Regions from separate parts of the Priestia sp. YIM B13551 genome, predicted to be linked through region 2. Evidence: riboswitches for the same ligand, from Rfam matches in the RefSeq annotation. Region 2 holds a riboswitch; each other region holds the start of a gene.
What was found. Region 2 has a riboswitch for cyclic di-AMP ahead of kdpF (K(+)-transporting ATPase subunit F). Riboswitches for the same ligand answer to the same signal wherever they lie in the genome.
Positions count from the first base shown of each region.

Region 1: linked by a shared signal. The riboswitch ahead of ACFX4N_RS29030 (glutamate/proton symporter GltT) and the one ahead of kdpF (K(+)-transporting ATPase subunit F) in region 2 are both predicted to bind cyclic di-AMP.
Region 3: linked by a shared signal. The riboswitch ahead of ACFX4N_RS30825 (APC family permease) and the one ahead of kdpF (K(+)-transporting ATPase subunit F) in region 2 are both predicted to bind cyclic di-AMP.

Region 1 is NZ_JBHZOX010000015.1:28,995-34,508, forward strand. It holds gene ACFX4N_RS29025 (undecaprenyl-diphosphate phosphatase) at 192-1,016, shown strand; cyclic di-AMP (ydaO/yuaA leader) riboswitch at 1,290-1,429, shown strand; gene ACFX4N_RS29030 (glutamate/proton symporter GltT) at 1,536-2,795, shown strand; gene ytvI (sporulation integral membrane protein YtvI) at 3,009-4,040, shown strand; gene ACFX4N_RS29040 (DedA family protein) at 4,200-4,805, shown strand; gene ACFX4N_RS29045 (EcsC family protein) at 4,830-5,514, shown strand, end outside.
Region 2 is NZ_JBHZOX010000002.1:134,977-140,490, forward strand. It holds gene kdpB (potassium-transporting ATPase subunit KdpB) at 1-724, opposite strand, end outside; gene kdpA (potassium-transporting ATPase subunit KdpA) at 746-2,407, opposite strand; gene kdpF (K(+)-transporting ATPase subunit F) at 2,432-2,512, opposite strand; cyclic di-AMP (ydaO/yuaA leader) riboswitch at 2,891-3,031, opposite strand; gene ACFX4N_RS09725 (hypothetical protein) at 3,047-3,184, opposite strand; cyclic di-AMP (ydaO/yuaA leader) riboswitch at 3,257-3,399, opposite strand; gene ACFX4N_RS09730 (hypothetical protein) at 3,549-3,692, opposite strand; gene ACFX4N_RS09735 (undecaprenyldiphospho-muramoylpentapeptide beta-N-acetylglucosaminyltransferase) at 3,821-4,888, opposite strand; gene ACFX4N_RS09740 (CHY zinc finger protein) at 5,066-5,395, shown strand; gene ACFX4N_RS09745 (ArsR/SmtB family transcription factor) at 5,415-5,514, opposite strand, start outside.
Region 3 is NZ_JBHZOX010000028.1:2,639-8,152, forward strand. It holds gene ACFX4N_RS30820 (NAD-binding protein) at 20-472, shown strand; gene ACFX4N_RS30825 (APC family permease) at 585-2,414, opposite strand; cyclic di-AMP (ydaO/yuaA leader) riboswitch at 2,546-2,690, opposite strand; gene ACFX4N_RS30830 (hypothetical protein) at 2,945-3,445, opposite strand; gene ACFX4N_RS30835 (DUF3231 family protein) at 3,868-4,422, shown strand; gene ACFX4N_RS30840 (DUF3231 family protein) at 4,433-4,981, shown strand; gene ACFX4N_RS30845 (gamma-type small acid-soluble spore protein) at 5,263-5,451, shown strand.

The DNA of each region.
Region 1 (5,514 bases), on a different contig from region 2:
TTTTTGGTTATAGCATGTAAGGTTTTTATTACAAATTATTAAAGATTCTTATCTTTTTGCAAATACACATTGTATTTCATAGTTTTAACAATTATGATAAAAAAGCAAGTGTCAAAATAGGAAAATAGTTGAGCATGTAAAACGAAGCGATAAGCTTATTAATTTGAAAGAAAGGCAAGGTACATAGCTTTATGTGGGAAATTATTGTAGCAATCATTTTAGGGATTGTAGAAGGTTTAACAGAGTTTGCTCCTGTTTCGTCAACTGGGCATATGATTATTGTGGATGACCTGTGGTTAAATTCAAAAGAATTATTTTCATCTCCAGTAGCTAATACATTTAAAATTGTTATTCAGCTAGGGTCGATCTTAGCAGTAGTTGTTATTTTTAAAGATCGTTTTATTAATTTATTAGGATTAGGAAAAAAACCAGCTGCTCCAATTGGACCGACAAATCGCTTGAATTTAATGCAGGTAATTGTTGGTCTGTTACCCGCAGGAGTGTTAGGACTTTTGTTTGATGATTACATTGATGAACATTTGTTTTCTTTAAATACGGTGCTAATTGGCTTAGTGGTCGGAGCTGTATTAATGATTCTAGCAGATTTGTTTGGACCTAAACGTCCGCGTGTAGAGACGGTGGACCAAATGTCTTATGGACAAGCACTGGGTATAGGACTGTTTCAATGTATTGCTCTTTGGCCAGGTTTTTCTCGTTCAGGCTCAACGATTTCAGGAGGGGTTCTTCTTGGAATGAGCCATAAGGCAGCCGCAGATTTTACATTTATTATGGCAGTGCCAATCATGGCAGGAGCAAGTGGACTTTCATTGGTTAAAAACTGGCAGTATTTCACATCAGATGCACTACCGTTTTTTATTGCTGGTTTTATCAGCGCCTTTATTTTTGCGCTGGTATCTATTCGCTTTTTCCTGAAATTAATTAATCGTATCAAATTAGTACCATTTGCACTATATCGAATTGTTTTAGCAGCTATTCTATATTTTGTATTTTTATAAAATAAACACGCGTGTTCTTTAGTCCCTTAAACTTCTAATAGAGACTCAAAGAGCAAGAAAAAGCTATTGCAATGTTGCAATAGCTTTTTTGCATAAATATATATTATCGCCTTTTGAAAGCGTTTTACAAACATGGGTATTGACAAAACGTGTCGAAAAATAGTAAATTAATATTTGTGCAGTATAAAGTTAAGTAAAAGTAAGACTTCTGTTTAGTTTTATTGACTGTAAAAAACGTATGACAACGTATAGATCGTTTTAATTTTATAAAAACTGAATAATAAGCTTAATCGTATAGAGCGGGGGAATCATTATCGGCAGTAAAGCTGCCTTGGGGTGAATCCTTACAAAAGGTAGGAAACTCTCAATTCCGAATCCGACAGTTAACCCCGTTTGCTTTATTGAGAGAAAGAGCCCAAAATAGCGTAAGTAAAAGGCTGTTCTTTCTTAAGAATAGTCTTTTTTTGTTTTTTCAGAAAAGTATATACAAATGTCATACATCTTTGGGGAGGTACATCTATGAAAAAAATTCGTTTTGGTTTGGCTACGCAGATTTTTACCGGTTTAATCCTTGGTGTTCTTGTAGGGGTAATTTGGTTTAACGATCCGCGTGTAGTAACATACCTACAGCCGCTAGGAGACCTATTTTTAAGATTAATTAAGATGATTGTTATTCCAATTGTTATCTCAAGCTTAGTCGTTGGAGTTGCAGGAGCAGGGAGCGGTAAACAGGTCGGAAAGCTCGGCGTTAAAACCATTCTCTATTTTGAAATTATTACGACTTTTGCAATTATAATCGGTGTATTGGTTGCTAATATTTTTCATCCTGGGCAAGGTGTAGACATTCATTCAGCACAGAAGAGTGATATTTCACAATACGTTGAAACATCCAAACAGCAAGAAGGAAAGTCAGTGGCTGAAACTTTCTTACACATTGTTCCAACAAACTTTTTCCAGTCAATTGTTGAAGGAGACATGCTAGCAATTATCTTCTTTACAGTGTTATTTGCACTTGGAGTAGCGGCAATTGGGGAAAGAGGAAAGCCAGTTGTACAATTCTTCGACGGCGTTTCTCACGCAATGTTTCACGTGGTAAACCTTGTAATGAAAGTGGCTCCAATTGGTGTATTTGCTTTAATTGGTGTAACAGTTTCAAAATTCGGCTTAGAGTCACTCCTTTCATTAGGAAAGCTTGTTATCTTAGTTTACTTAGCGTTAATTTTCTTCCTACTTGTTGTATTAGGAGGAATCGCGAAATGGGCAGGAATTAACATTTTCCACTTATTCCGCTATATGAAAGATGAACTGTTGTTAGCATACAGTACATCTAGTTCTGAGACAGTTCTTCCGCGTATTATGGAAAAACTTGAAAAGATGGGCTGTCCAAAAGCTATCGTATCGTTCGTTGTACCAATTGGTTATACATTTAACCTAGATGGTTCCGTTCTTTATCAAGCGATTGCAGCGTTATTCTTAGCGCAGGTGTACGGTATTGATTTAACGATCGTTCAACAGCTGACGCTCATTCTTGTATTGATGGTTACATCTAAAGGAATGGCTGCCGTGCCAGGAACATCATTTGTTGTATTATTGGCTACTCTTGGAACAATCGGCGTTCCGGCAGAAGGATTAGCCTTCATTGCTGGAGTAGACAGAATCATGGATATGGCACGTACGGTTGTTAACTTAGTAGGAAACACACTAGCAGCAATTGTGATGTCTAAATCTGAAGGCAAATTTGACCCTAAAAAAGGTACAGAGGTCATGAGAGCCGGCTAATTTATAAATTAAAAAGCTACTTATTCTATTCAAAAAATTAGAATAAGTAGCTTTTTTCATAATAATTCCTTTATTATTATGGAAATTGACCCTATAATATGTAACATCAGGTATAAATATATCCAAATTTTATTCTTACATAAAAGCAGTCACTGGTTCCTTTCTTTATCAATAAATATAGAGATAGCTTAGCTAGTTGGGGGATAGTAGAGTATGTGGAAAAAGCGAATATGGGTCATCGCCTCGATAGTAATCGTATGTTTGTTAATCCCTTACAGTTTACCGATTGTGTTTGCTTTATTAACAGCATTAGCGCTTGAGGGTATTGTTCAAAAATTGCATCAATCTTTTAAAATGAAGAGAGTCTATGCAGTGCTTATGACCTTCATTTTATATGTTGTTTCGCTCATACTTATTGGATTTTTTATTGTTCGGACAATCGTTACGCAAGTGGTTGCTCTTTCAAAAATAGCGCCTTCCTTTGTAAAAGAAATCTATGAAACCGCGATTTATCCAACTATTATTAAGTGGAAATACTATTCAAACGCTCTTCCTACAGAAGTGATTTCTTCTATCGAGCGCACGCTTGAAAAGACCGTAAATTCATTAGATTCTCTATTAAAAAGTACCGTAGAAATCATCATTAGCTTTGCGGCTACTGTTCCTGGGTTTCTATTAGAGTTTCTTATTTATTTAGTAGCGCTTGTATTTATCAGCCTTGAGCTGCCTGCTATTAAAAATAAAATTAAGTCATTTTTAACAGAAGAAACGAAATATAAGCTACAAGTTGTCATCACTCAGCTTATCCAAGCGGGGGTTGGTTTTATTAAGGCACAAATTATCTTAAGTGTCATGACGTTTGTAATGGCTTATGTAGGGCTTTGGCTATTAGATGTTCCGTATACCGCGCTGCTTAGTTTATTAATTGTAATTGTCGATATCTTACCAATCCTTGGGACAGGCTCGGTGCTCGTTCCATGGGGGATTTTTGCTCTTACGCAAGGGCATGACTCATTAGCAATCGGCTTATTTATTCTATTTGGAGTCATTACGGTAGTAAGACGTGTAGTAGAACCAAAAGTATTTTCTACAAATATGGGTATTTCACCTTTGGCTGCACTAGTTAGTTTGTACATTGGATTTAAACTTTTAGGCTTTGTCGGATTATTTTTAGGACCGGCTTTAGTTATTTTATACGATGCTCTTCGTAAAGTAGGTATTATTCAAATTAACTTTAAACTATAAAAGCGCTGGATAAAACTAGCGCTTTTTTTATTGAAACTTTTGTAGTACGTAATACGTAAAGAGGGAAAGGAAAAAACTATGCCGCGTTGGTTTTTATCTATCAATCGGCTAAATTATAGTTTTGCAGTCTTAGATTTAATGACATGAGGAGGAGAATTTTTGTTAGAGTCGGTTTTACTTTCTTTAATTGAAGCGCTAAAACAGCTCTCTTATTTTGGCGTAATTTTAGCATTAACGTTTGAATTTGTCCCGGCAGAGCTTGTTTTACCTTTAGTAGGGTATTGGGTGTATCAAGGTGATATGAACTTGTATCTGGCTATCCTTGCAGGTACAGTAGGCGGTGTTTGTGGACCGTTGACTCTTTATGCACTGGGACGTTACGGTGGACGACCGCTGGTTTTAAAATATGGAAAATACTTTTTGGTGAAAGAAAAAGAAATTGACGCCGCCGATCGCTTTTTTAATAAGTACGGCAGCGGGGTTGCTTTTTTTGGACGCTTTATTCCAGGAGTGCGCACGGCTATCTCTTTTCCGTGCGGGATGGCAAAAATGAATGTATGGCTGTTTTCTATTTATACATTTGTTGCGATGCTTCCAGTAACGGCTATTTACGTATATTTAGGATATAAGCTAGGACCTAAGTGGAAAGAGGTGGGGCCGATTGTGTCTCAATATATGCAGCCTATTGGAATCGGAATTGTTGTTTTAATTGCATTGTTTTTTATCATTAAATATGTGCGGAATAAACAAGTAGGGCAGAGCTGATAAATCGAGGAAAAGAGTGAGGATATGTCAGAGCATGAGCAGTTAAGAGTAGAGTTACGAAAAATTGAAAAGTGGGAGAAAGACCAAAAAGGACTTTTTTTCTGGGAGCGGCTGGCTCGCTTGCCTTTTTCAGCTTTAGATAAAGTAACGCCAAAGTTCATTCATCAAAAAATAGAAAAATTATTAGATGAAATTGCTAAGTATGTTGATAATGGAGGCCAGTATTTAGCTAATACGTCTGCCACGCTAGAAAAAGCATCAGCTCAATTACAAGAAAAGAAGCAGCTTTCAATAGAGGATATTCAGCATTTATCTCTGCAAGAAATGGATGGATTGGCGGAGTATTTTATTGAAGTCCGAAAAAAGAATGCACAGCTGCAAGGAGCTACAACCGGGGTAGGCGGGATTTTTACACTGGCGATTGATATTCCTTTTGTATTGGGACTTACACTTAAGACACTGCAAGAAGTGGCTGTTTCTTATGGTTACGATCCCACTGAGCAAGAGGAACGCATTTTCATGGTCAAATGCATGCAGTTTTCATCCTCTGATATTGTAGGAAAGCGTGCGATTTTAGAAGAATTAGCAAGCGGCAATCGAACGCAGAGCTTGCAGCAGCTGCAAGGGTGGAGAGAAGTGTTTCTAACCTACAGGGACAACTTGGGATGGAAAAAGCTGTTTCAAATGATTCCTATAGCAGGAATGGTAT
Region 2 (5,514 bases):
TCAGACTTGTTAAAACCGTGTTTAGCGCAATTTCATTTGGCGTTTTTTGACGCTCTGCTCCTTCAACAAGCGAAATCATTTTATCTAAAAATGATTCACCTTGCTCACACGTAATTTTAACTGTAATTTCATCGCTGACAACTCTTGTACCTCCCGTTACAGAGTTAAAATCTCCCCCTGCTTCTTTCATAACAGGTGCCGATTCACCCGTAATAGCCGATTCATCAACAGACGCCAGTCCTTTAATGATTTCTCCATCTCCAGGAATCATCTCGCCTTGTGAAACGACGACGATGTCTCCTTTTTTTAGTTGCGATGCCGAAACTTGTATCATTTGCCCGTTTTGAAGTTTATTAGCTGTAATGTCACCTTTCGATTGCTTTAATGAGTTTGCCTGCGCTTTTCCTCGTCCTTCTGCTAATGCTTCTGCAAAATTAGCAAAAACAATTGTGAAAAATAAAACGAGGGATACGGCAATATTAAAGCCTGCGCTTACTGTACTTTCTCCGAAAAGGTCTGGAACAACAGCTAAAAAAAGCGTAATAACAAACCCGATTTCTACTACGAACATGATAGGGTTTTTTATCATCGTTCTTGGACTTAGCTTGATAAAAGCCTGCTTTACTGATTGAATAAAAATCGATGAAGTTTGTTTATCTACAGAACCTTGAATATGACTGTTACGATCTAATTCAAGATTATTCATAAAATTCCGTTTATTCATTATAATCCTCCGCTTTCTTGATTACAGTGTCAAATACTCAGCAACCGGCCCAAGTACAAGCACTGGGAAAAACGTAAGTGCCCCTACAATAACGGTAGTTCCAATTAAAATGCCGCTAAATAAAGACGTATCCGTTTTAAATGTCCCAGGTGTTTCAGGAACAAGCTGCTTAGATGCTAGTGAGCTCGATACCGCCAGCATCGTAATTAGTCCGAAGTAGCGTCCAATATACATAACAATTCCCGTAGAAATGTTCCAAAACGGAGTTGCGTCACCGAGTCCTTCAAAACCGGATCCATTGTTTGCTGCTGACGACGTAAATTCATACAGTGCCTGGCTTAACCCGTGAAAGCCTGGGTTTGATATACCTTCCATTCCTAAATGAGTAGTGAGCGCTACGGCGGTTCCCCCTAAAATTAGCAGCGGCTGCAGAATAAGCGTCACGGCAATGAGCTTCATTTCTTTTCCTTCAATTTTTTTACCTACGTATTCCGGGGTTCTTCCAACCATTAAACCTGATAAAAATACGGCGATGATGACGTACATCATGACATTCATAAACCCTGCTCCGACACCGCCAAATACGGTATTTAACATCATATTTCCAAGTGTCAATAACCCGGTAAGAGGCGTAAGGGTATCGTGCATGGCATTGACTGCGCCTGTTTCACTTGCTGTCGTCACGATGGCGTACAGAGTTGACATGCCGACACCAAAACGAACTTCTTTCCCTTCCATATAACCGCTCGCTTCATTCAAATGAAAAGCATCAAGTCTAGGGTTGCCACCCCACTCTGTTACAAACGCTGTACTTAAGATAACAATAAAGAGCATACTCATCGATATAAACAAGATGCGACCTTGTTTACGCTGTCCGATCATTTTTCCGTACGTAAAAGGAAGTGCGGTTGGCAACAAAAGCATAAGGACGATTTGTAATACATTGCTCCACGCATTAGGATTTTCAAATGGATGAGCTGAATTGACACCAAAAAATCCCCCTCCGTTGTTGCCTAGCTCTTTGATTGAAAGAAAAGAAGCAACTGGTCCCCTTGCTATTTGCTGGGATGCCCCTTCTAATGTATGGGCAGTCACCGTTCCGCTTAACGTTTGAGGAACACCTAAAAACGCAAATAAAATGCCTGTTATAAAAGCGATAGGAAGTAAAACATGCGTAATTGATTTCACAAAATCAACAAAAAAGTTTCCCATTTCCTTCCCTGCCAACCCACGAATAAAAGCGATTGCTACTGCAAGGGCTGTTGCTGGTGCAGCAAACATCATAAATACAACGGCGGCCATCTGCGAGAAATAAGACAAACCTGATTCACCGCTGTAGTGCTGCAAGTTCGTATTTGTCATAAAACTAATGGCCGTGTTAAAAGCAAGGGCCGGATCCATTCCTTTGATGTGGCTTGGGTTAAGCGGCAGTACCTCTTGAAACCGGAAGATAAGATACACCACAAAAATCATAAACGTATTCGCCAAAACGAGAGCAAATGCATATTGCTTCCACGTCTGATTATGCCCTTTAATTCCTGCCGCTTTAAACATCACCGATTCTATCTTCCCTACCAAGCTAGTGTTTTTATCGTTTGAAAACACATTCGCTATATAAATACCTACGGGCTTTGCAATAAGGGCTACAAAAACAAGCAGCAGCGCAACTGATAGTAGAAAAATTCCCACGTTTTATTCCTCCGCTTATTAAAATTGTTCTGGATTTAACAGTACATATACTAAATAAATTAAAACGAGAACTGAAATACCTAACAAAATGAACGACATGTTCACTTCTCCTCTCTTTCGTCTACTACATGAGACGACCAGCAAATAATTCCGTACATAGCAGCTGTTAATATGGCAAGCGTTCCAAGCATGATTATATCCAAGTTGCTCCCTCCTAACTGTTTCTTACCACCCATGATTAAGCGTAGTGACTGTTTCTGTGCGTAAAGCATCACGCCCAAGTGAGCTAGCTGCGAAAGGTTATCTTTGATTGTTTAATCCTCACGTATTGTTGCTCTCGTTTTAAAAGCCCTACTATATCCTCTTTACGGTGCAGACATAACCTGCTCTCCTATTTTCCCCATTAAAAAAACCGCAGAAGAGAGTTCTCTTCCGCGGTTTAATGCACGACAAATAAGCCGTGATCAACACGAATTTTTTTACTCCCAAAACGCTTACGGAGTTAGCTGTCGGATTCGGGTTATGGAAGTAACCCTACTCAGTTAAGAGATTCACCCCTAGTACATACGTACAAAATATTGGGTCCCCCGCTCATAATTGATTAAGCGTATATTTGTTATTTAATTTTTAGACTTAATTATGGTTTTTACTGCTGCGTTTAAAACTTTGATTAGCTAACGTAGACAAATAGCGGTTTGCTAGATCAAAAGATTGCTGGTCGCACATTGCTCGGTATTCAATCAATTGAATCATTTGCTTAGATAAATGCATCTTGACGCTCCTTTCGCCTATATTTTGAAAGGAACGCGCTATCCGCTGTTATAGAAAACGACCACGATTACACCATCCTCTCTCTTAACGCTTACGAAGTTAGCTGACGGGTTCGGGTCAAGAAAGTAACCCTACTCAATTAAGAGATTCACCCCTGATAATTGGGTCCTCCGCTCTTTCCTTCTCTTTCAGAAAAGACTCAGCGTTTCACAGTGGAACGTTTCATGAGAGTAATCTTACTCCTGTTAAAATTTACTGTCAACAACATTTTTTGAAATTTTAAAAGCTTTATTTTTCTATGTATATTCATTATTTTAAAATAATAGATTCGAAGAAAAAAAGGTTGTGACTGAATGTAGCCCATCTAAAGATGAACAAATGGGATACATGAGCTGAACCGCTTGTGACACCGCAGTTGATTTCTGTGCAAGACTTCGCTTTCCGCGGGCGGCCGCTGAGCCTCCTCGTCGCTTTTCCCGCAGGAGTCTTCTTCTTGCCCTCCAATCAACTGCTAGAAGGATCTGAACAGGTGAAACCTACGTTCACTTTAACAAAAAAAACGAACCACTAATCAAACACCTTGATCAATGGTTCGTTTTTCACTTCGGCTAAAGTACGTTTGTCCCAGCCTTTTTTTTAGCTCATTTTCTCAATTTCATTTACAAGAATTGAAATGGCATCCGTTTTTGTTGCTTCACGCATTGTACGCTTCATCGTACTTGCCTGCTGCTGAAGCTCATTCACTTCACGCAAAAACACTTCTTTTGTTAACTGTTCTTCTTCCACGACCATACAGTAGCCTTTTTTCTTAAAGGACTGTGCATTTAAAATTTGATCTCCGCGGCTTTGTGCTTTTGACAAAGGAATAATCATCATCGGTTTATGAAGGGCTAAAAACTCAAAGATAGCATTTGATCCGCCGCGTGTAATCACATAATCAGTGGCCGCTAGAACATCTGGAAGCTGTTCATTTACATATTCTAACTGACGGTAGCCCGACTCTTTTTCAAGGCTTGTATCAACATTGCCTTTTCCGCACAGGTGTACAATTTGAAATTTCTTTTGCAGTTCAGGCAAGGACTCTCGAACAATTTCATTGATGCGACGTGCTCCTAAACTTCCGCCCATAATGGTTAAAATTGGGCGCTTATCATAAAAGCGAAGCCAGCTTTCCCCGTTCGCTGCGCTTCCGCTAAATAATTCTTTTCGAATAGGTGAACCAACAACCTGCACTTTTTCTTTTGGAAAATAGTTTGCCGCTTCATCAAAAGAAGTGAAAATTTTAGTGGCAAATTTCTGCGCAATTTTATTTGCCAGTCCCGGTGTTAAATCACTTTCATGAATGAACACGGGAATGTTTAGCGATTTAGCAGCCATTACAACAGGAACTGTGACAAAACCGCCTTTTGAAAACACAAGAGAAGGCTTTAACTTTTTCAGCACGCGACGTGCATCGCCAACTCCTTTTGCTACTCGAAATACATCTTTTACATTTTCCATATCTACGTATCGACGCAGCTTCCCGCTTGAAATCGCATGATATGGAACGTTTAATTTTGTAATTAATTCTTTCTCAATACCATTGTGAGAACCGACATAATGGATATCCCATTTTTCACTGTCTAATTCTTTCATAATGGCAATGTTTGGTGTTACGTGTCCAGCTGTTCCGCCTCCGGTAAAAACGATAACTTGCTTACTCATTTTTTCTTCCTCTCTTTACTTCACTTAATCGATCTGTTTTGACATCAATTTTTATCTGATCTTTTTAGCATGCAATCTGACATGTAAAACGATGGTTTTATTATAGCATTTTTCTTTTTACATATGTATGATAAGGCGTATAAAAGCATGCTATACTTTTCATAGGGAGTGATGATAATGAACAAATCTGTACCTGCAGTAAAAGGTGATACGGTGGATTCCGAAACGCGCTGTACGCACTATCATACAGCTAAAGATATTATCGCAATAAAATTTTATTGCTGTAATACATATTATCCATGCTATCAATGTCATAACGGACATGCTGATCATGATATTAAAAGGTGGCCAAAAGCTATGTTTAATAAAAAAGCTATTCTTTGCGGAGTATGTAAACACGAGCTATCAATTAATGAATACTTAACCTGTAACTCGACTTGCCCTCACTGTCGTTCTTCTTTTAATCCCGGGTGCAGCCTGCATGGACACATTTATTTTAAAAGCTGAACAAAACATCGTTCAGCTTTTAAAATAATTGCTCATCTATATTTATAATGGAAGGAAGAAGATTTGGAAACAATTCCTCAAGTTCTTCTAAACGCAAGGAATAATAGTGCTGCGTACCT
Region 3 (5,514 bases), on a different contig from region 2:
TTTAAAGGAGCATATGTTTATGTATATAGGGAATAACCATTTTGTGATTATTGGTTGGAATGAACGAGTCAAGAATCTTCTTTTTTGTTTTGGCGAATCTTTATCTCTAACTAAGGTTGTTTTGATTGATAGCACACTGGAAGAAAATCACTTGTTGCCTGACCATATTTATTTTATTAAGGGAGATCCCCAAGATCCCGAAACATTAGTAAAAGCGAATATTCAATATGCCGAAAAAGTACTTATAACAGCCGATCCAGACAAGACAGAGGAACATGCTGATATAAATTCAATTTTATCTCTTATTGCTTGTAAGGGAATAAAGCCTTCTATTTACAGTATTGTTGAAATTCTAACATCTAAACACAGGGTCAATGCAAAGCATGCTGGTGCTGATCAAATTATTTACAGAAGCTTGCCAATCAGTAATCTTATGCACGATAAATTATTCAGTAAAGAAATGCTTAATTAAGCTGATGTAATGTCGGTTATTTTAAATGTCAAATGTCATCTGTTTTTCTTAACACAAAGTGAATGATCGAATTAAACCCCCTTTTCATACATACGAAAAGGGGGTTACTTTTTTATTTCTTAAATTTATAAGGCAATGTTGTCACAATGACATTTTTTCGATAAAGAAGGTGTGCCCTTAGTAATAAACTTGACTGGTTATGCAATGCATTATGCCAGCTTTTTCTTGTGATAAATTGCGGAATTAACACTGTGACAGCCATATGGCTATCGCCAGCTCGTTCTTCTACACGATCAATAAAGCGTAAAAGAGGTCCAACTAAGCTTCGATATTGTGAGTAGAAGGTAACTAAGCGTATATCAGGATATCGTTCGTTCCATATCTCTTCCATTCTCTTTTCACTTTCACGGTCAAATGCCACATGGACCGCAATAACTGTGTCTCCAATAATTTTTGCATAGTTAATTGAATTCTCGACAGCCCTTGTTAAGCCCGCAACTGGTATAATGACTACATTTCCTTCTAGTGCTAATGCTTCTTTATCTCCTGGCTTGATGCGAAGTTGCTTTCCTACCTCTACATAATGGTTCTTAATACGGTGGAACAGATAGACAATGAGAGGCAAGAAGATTAAAACAGCCCATACTTGCGAGAATTTTGTTGTAAAGAAAATAATCAGTACTGTAAAGCTAATAAAAGCTCCTATAAAATTGGTCACTAATTTCCCCTGCCAGCCAGCTGGCTTTTCCCTAAACCATTTAACAATCATACCCGTTTGAGATAGCGTAAATGGAATAAATACTCCAACTGCGTAAAGAGGAATTAACCGTTCTGTATCGCCTTGAAACGCTATGATAAGCAAGATAGAGGCAATTCCAAGTGTCACAATCCCATTTGAATAGCCCAAACGATCACCACGTATCGTAAACATACGAGGAATATACTTATCGACAGCTAAATTAACAGCCAGTAAAGGAAAGGCGGAAAAGCCTGTATTGGCAGCCAATACTAAAATTAAAGCCGTCGTACCCTGAACAAAATAATAGAAACTATTTCGTCCAAACACTTGGGAAGCAAGCTGCGACACAACCGTCTCCTCTGCTTTAGGTACAATTCCAAACCAATAAGCCAAGAACATGACACCTGAAAATAAAATAGCTAAAATAACGCCCATTGCAACAAGCGTACGAACTGCATTTCTTGCAGCTGGCTGTCTAAAGTTTGTTACAGCATTTGAAATAGCTTCTACGCCTGTAAGGGCTGAACATCCTGATGAAAAAGCACGTAGTAGTAAAAATAAGCTAATTCCAGGAACTGCCGTTCCAATAGCTGGATGAACGTCAGGAGAGATCTGACCAGTCGCTACTTTCCACATTCCTATCCCTATTAATAGAACTAATGCAAGAACAAATAAATAAACAGGATACGCTAATGCTGAAGCAGATTCTGTTACCCCTCTTAGATTCAAAACCATAATAAAAATAACCAATAAGCAAGCGATGATGACCCTATAGTCATGAAGAACAGGAAAAGCAGACGTTAACGCATCAGTTCCAGATGAAATACTTACAGATACCGTTAAAATATAGTCTACTAATAAAGATCCTCCAGCAATAAGCCCTGCATTCTCGCCAAGGTTATGTTTAGATACAACATAAGCGCCACCACCTTCTGGATAGGCATAAATAATTTGTCGGTAAGAAAGAATAAGTGCCGTTAAAAGAATAAGTACACCAATACCGATAGGTATCGAATACCAAAACGCAATCATTCCAATAGTAGCAAGTACGATTAAGACCTGCTCTGGGCCATATGCCACGGATGAAAGTGCATCGGATGAAAGAATAGCTAAGGCCTTGATCTTATTTAACTTTTGTTCACCTAGCTCCTTTGATTTAAGTGGCCTCCCAATTAATAAACGTTTTAGGGATGAATAACTCATCTAAACTCCTCCTGGAACCTTTGCCATTTACCTATATTAGTTTACTTTCATCATTCCCTATCTCAGAAAAAAAACACAAAAAAGAACACTAAGGTTCTGCTTAGTGTTCTTTCCAGGACAAATAAAAGCAAACCTTCTCTCCAAACGCTGATGAGGTTAGCTGTCGGGTTCGGGCCTTTAGAGTAGCCCTACCTTCTTTTAGAAGGATTCACCCCAAGTGCAAGTGCACACAAAAATGGGTCCCCCACTCCTTAGTGGATTAAGCGATAAAAGGTATGAAAATAGTAAGATCATATATGTATGTTAGGTACTATACGCCTGAATTTTACGTTTGTAAAGAGAGATTTTAATTAAAATTAATATTTCATATAATTCTTTTTTATACTGTTTTTCTGTTGGATGCTCTGTGATTTTTTGCTTATAGTTTTGGGACATTATTTGTTGCAACTTTATATAAGAAAAATTATAGAATCCAAACAGAAAAAGGCATCCAAGGAGGATGAAGCCTTTATATTTGTATAAAGAAGGGCTTAATTCTTTAAAATTCGATGCTTTACTAAACTTCGATAATAACCATAAATAATAAGATACGCTATTAAATAACTGATAAAGGTTCCAATAATATTCCATCCATTAAAATACTCTACTCTTCCTACGACTAAGCCCACCCCTTCAAAACCTGTAGTAAACAGAGTAAAACAAAGTAAAAGCATGATGGTATTAACCTTCTTTTTTATTTTAAAATAAATTAAAAAAGAAGATAGGACGGGATAGAAACCAATATTTAAAGGAAATGCCGATAAACTTCGATTTCTAAAAGTTGGTTCGAACTGCCAAAAGTAATTAATTCCCCACTCATTTAACATAAAGGCTACTGTCATTCCTATTGGTGCAAGTAGAAGAACGATTATAGGTTCTTTTTTGTATAATATGAAACCAAAAATCCAAGGTGTAATAAATCCCATAATAATATTTACTAGTATTTTCTCTCTTCTCCTCTCACTAAGATAACTTTTTAATAGGATTGTCAAAACTCAAAAAGATAGTAATGAATGTTTTTTTAAAAAATGAATATTCTACTTAAGAAACTCTAAAATATTCACTCTAATAAATATATAAAGGTGGATTCAATATAAATGAATCATAAGTCTTATAAATTCTTTGTTACATACTTAGTTGTTTCTATTGTTCCCTTTGCTATTATCTTTCTTACCGACTGCTTAGTTCAAATGACTCGTAGAAAGTAATTTATATACTAGTTGGTACTAAACGATTAATTTCTTTGAACGGGGTTTCCTCTTCCTATCAGACATAAGTACAACTACGCTTCTGTTTTTCTCCCTAATAGGCTCGCCACTCGGCCCGATTTCAAATAAATGCTGTACTAAAAAGTCTTCTATGCATTAGAAATACCCTTTAGGGGAAAGTAAAAAAAGAAAGGAAGGTGAAATATGTGCCTGATATTTTGCAAGCCTTGAAAAGTGTAATTCAGTCTTTTGTTAAAGATGAGAACAAAACGCCTCTTCACATTGGCGAGGCGATGGGATGCTGGATGTTTTTAGCGTTAGTGGGTGAGACACAAGTACAGACTGAAGCAGGAATTAACAGTACAACGGACCCTGAATTGAGAAAAGCCCTTCAAGAAGCAGTCAACCTCTTCAAATCGGAGAAAGAGCGAATTTCAGCATTTATGCGATCAGAAGGAATTCCGTTACCACCTCTTAGTGAATCGAAACCAATCTCTGACCCGAATAGTGTTCCATTGGGGGTTAAGCTGACGGATAACGAGCTTGCAAACAGCCTTAAGAAAAAAATATCGATGGCGATTACAAACTGTTCGGAAACGGCGTCGCGATCCCTTCGCAGCGATGTTAGTCTGATGTGGGCCGAATTTTTGCAAGAGCAAATAACCTTTTTAATAATATTTAAATCATTGATGCGAAAACGGGGATGGCTCAAAGTTCCACCACCGTATTATCCTGCAGGTTTGCCACAAACAGAAAAGTGAGGTGAGGGATATGTCAGATATTATAAAAGCTGTTAAAAATATTATTCAATCATATGTTGATGATGAACCCAAATCACCCTTACATGTGGGGGAAGTCATGTCCTGCTGGTCCTATCTTTCCGAATTAGCTGACGAACAAGTTCATTCCGAAGCAGGGATTAACAGTACAACAGACCCTGAATTAAGAAAAGCTTTCCATGAAGCAGTTGAGATGTTCAAATCACAGAAAGAGCGAATTATTGCATTTATGTTATCAGAAGGAGTTCCCATTCCACCCTTAAGTGAGTCCAAGCCGAAGTCTAACCCAAGCGATGTTCCATTGGGTGTCAAGTTAACGGATGATGAACTTGCAAACAGCCTTAATATTAAAATGGTTATTTTAATTACCTATTGTGCAAATGCAATCATTCAATCCGCACGCAATGATGTTACTTTGATATGGATGGAATATTTGCAGGAATATATGACGTTTGGAGCAACCCTAAAAGAACTTGTGAAAAGACGAGGATGGCTTAAAGTCCCTCCATACTATTATGCTCCGGGAGCACCGATAAAATGATACGGTAAAAGAAATTCTTAAGAAAAGGACCTTGATATTCCCGTAGGTCTAGGAGGTCTTTCTCTGTTATGAATAGGCAATTGGTAACTTGAACAAACTACTCAAGAAGAAACGGGGCATCGTCTTATACAACCTAATTACGTAACGAAAAAAAACTGCTGATTGCACACCAGTAGTTTTTTCTTTTTTATGGATTTTATCGGCAATCATATATTCCTTAAAAGATTTTTAGAATAGTTACGATCTCCTTGGGAACATTAATTTTTGTGGAGGTGATTGTAATGAATAACAACCAACAGCCAAACAAAACTTCTGCAGGAACAAACGCTGCAAAAGTAAAACAACAAAATGCTGCATCTGCATCTAACAAATTTGGAACAGAATTTGCTAGTGAAACAGATGTACAAGCAGTAAAACAACAAAACTCTCAAGCAGAAGCTAAAAAAAATCAACAATCTAGCCAACAATAAAGTTAACAAACAAAGGGTGTTTCCATAATCGTCGGAAACACCCTTTGTTACTTATTCAATTAA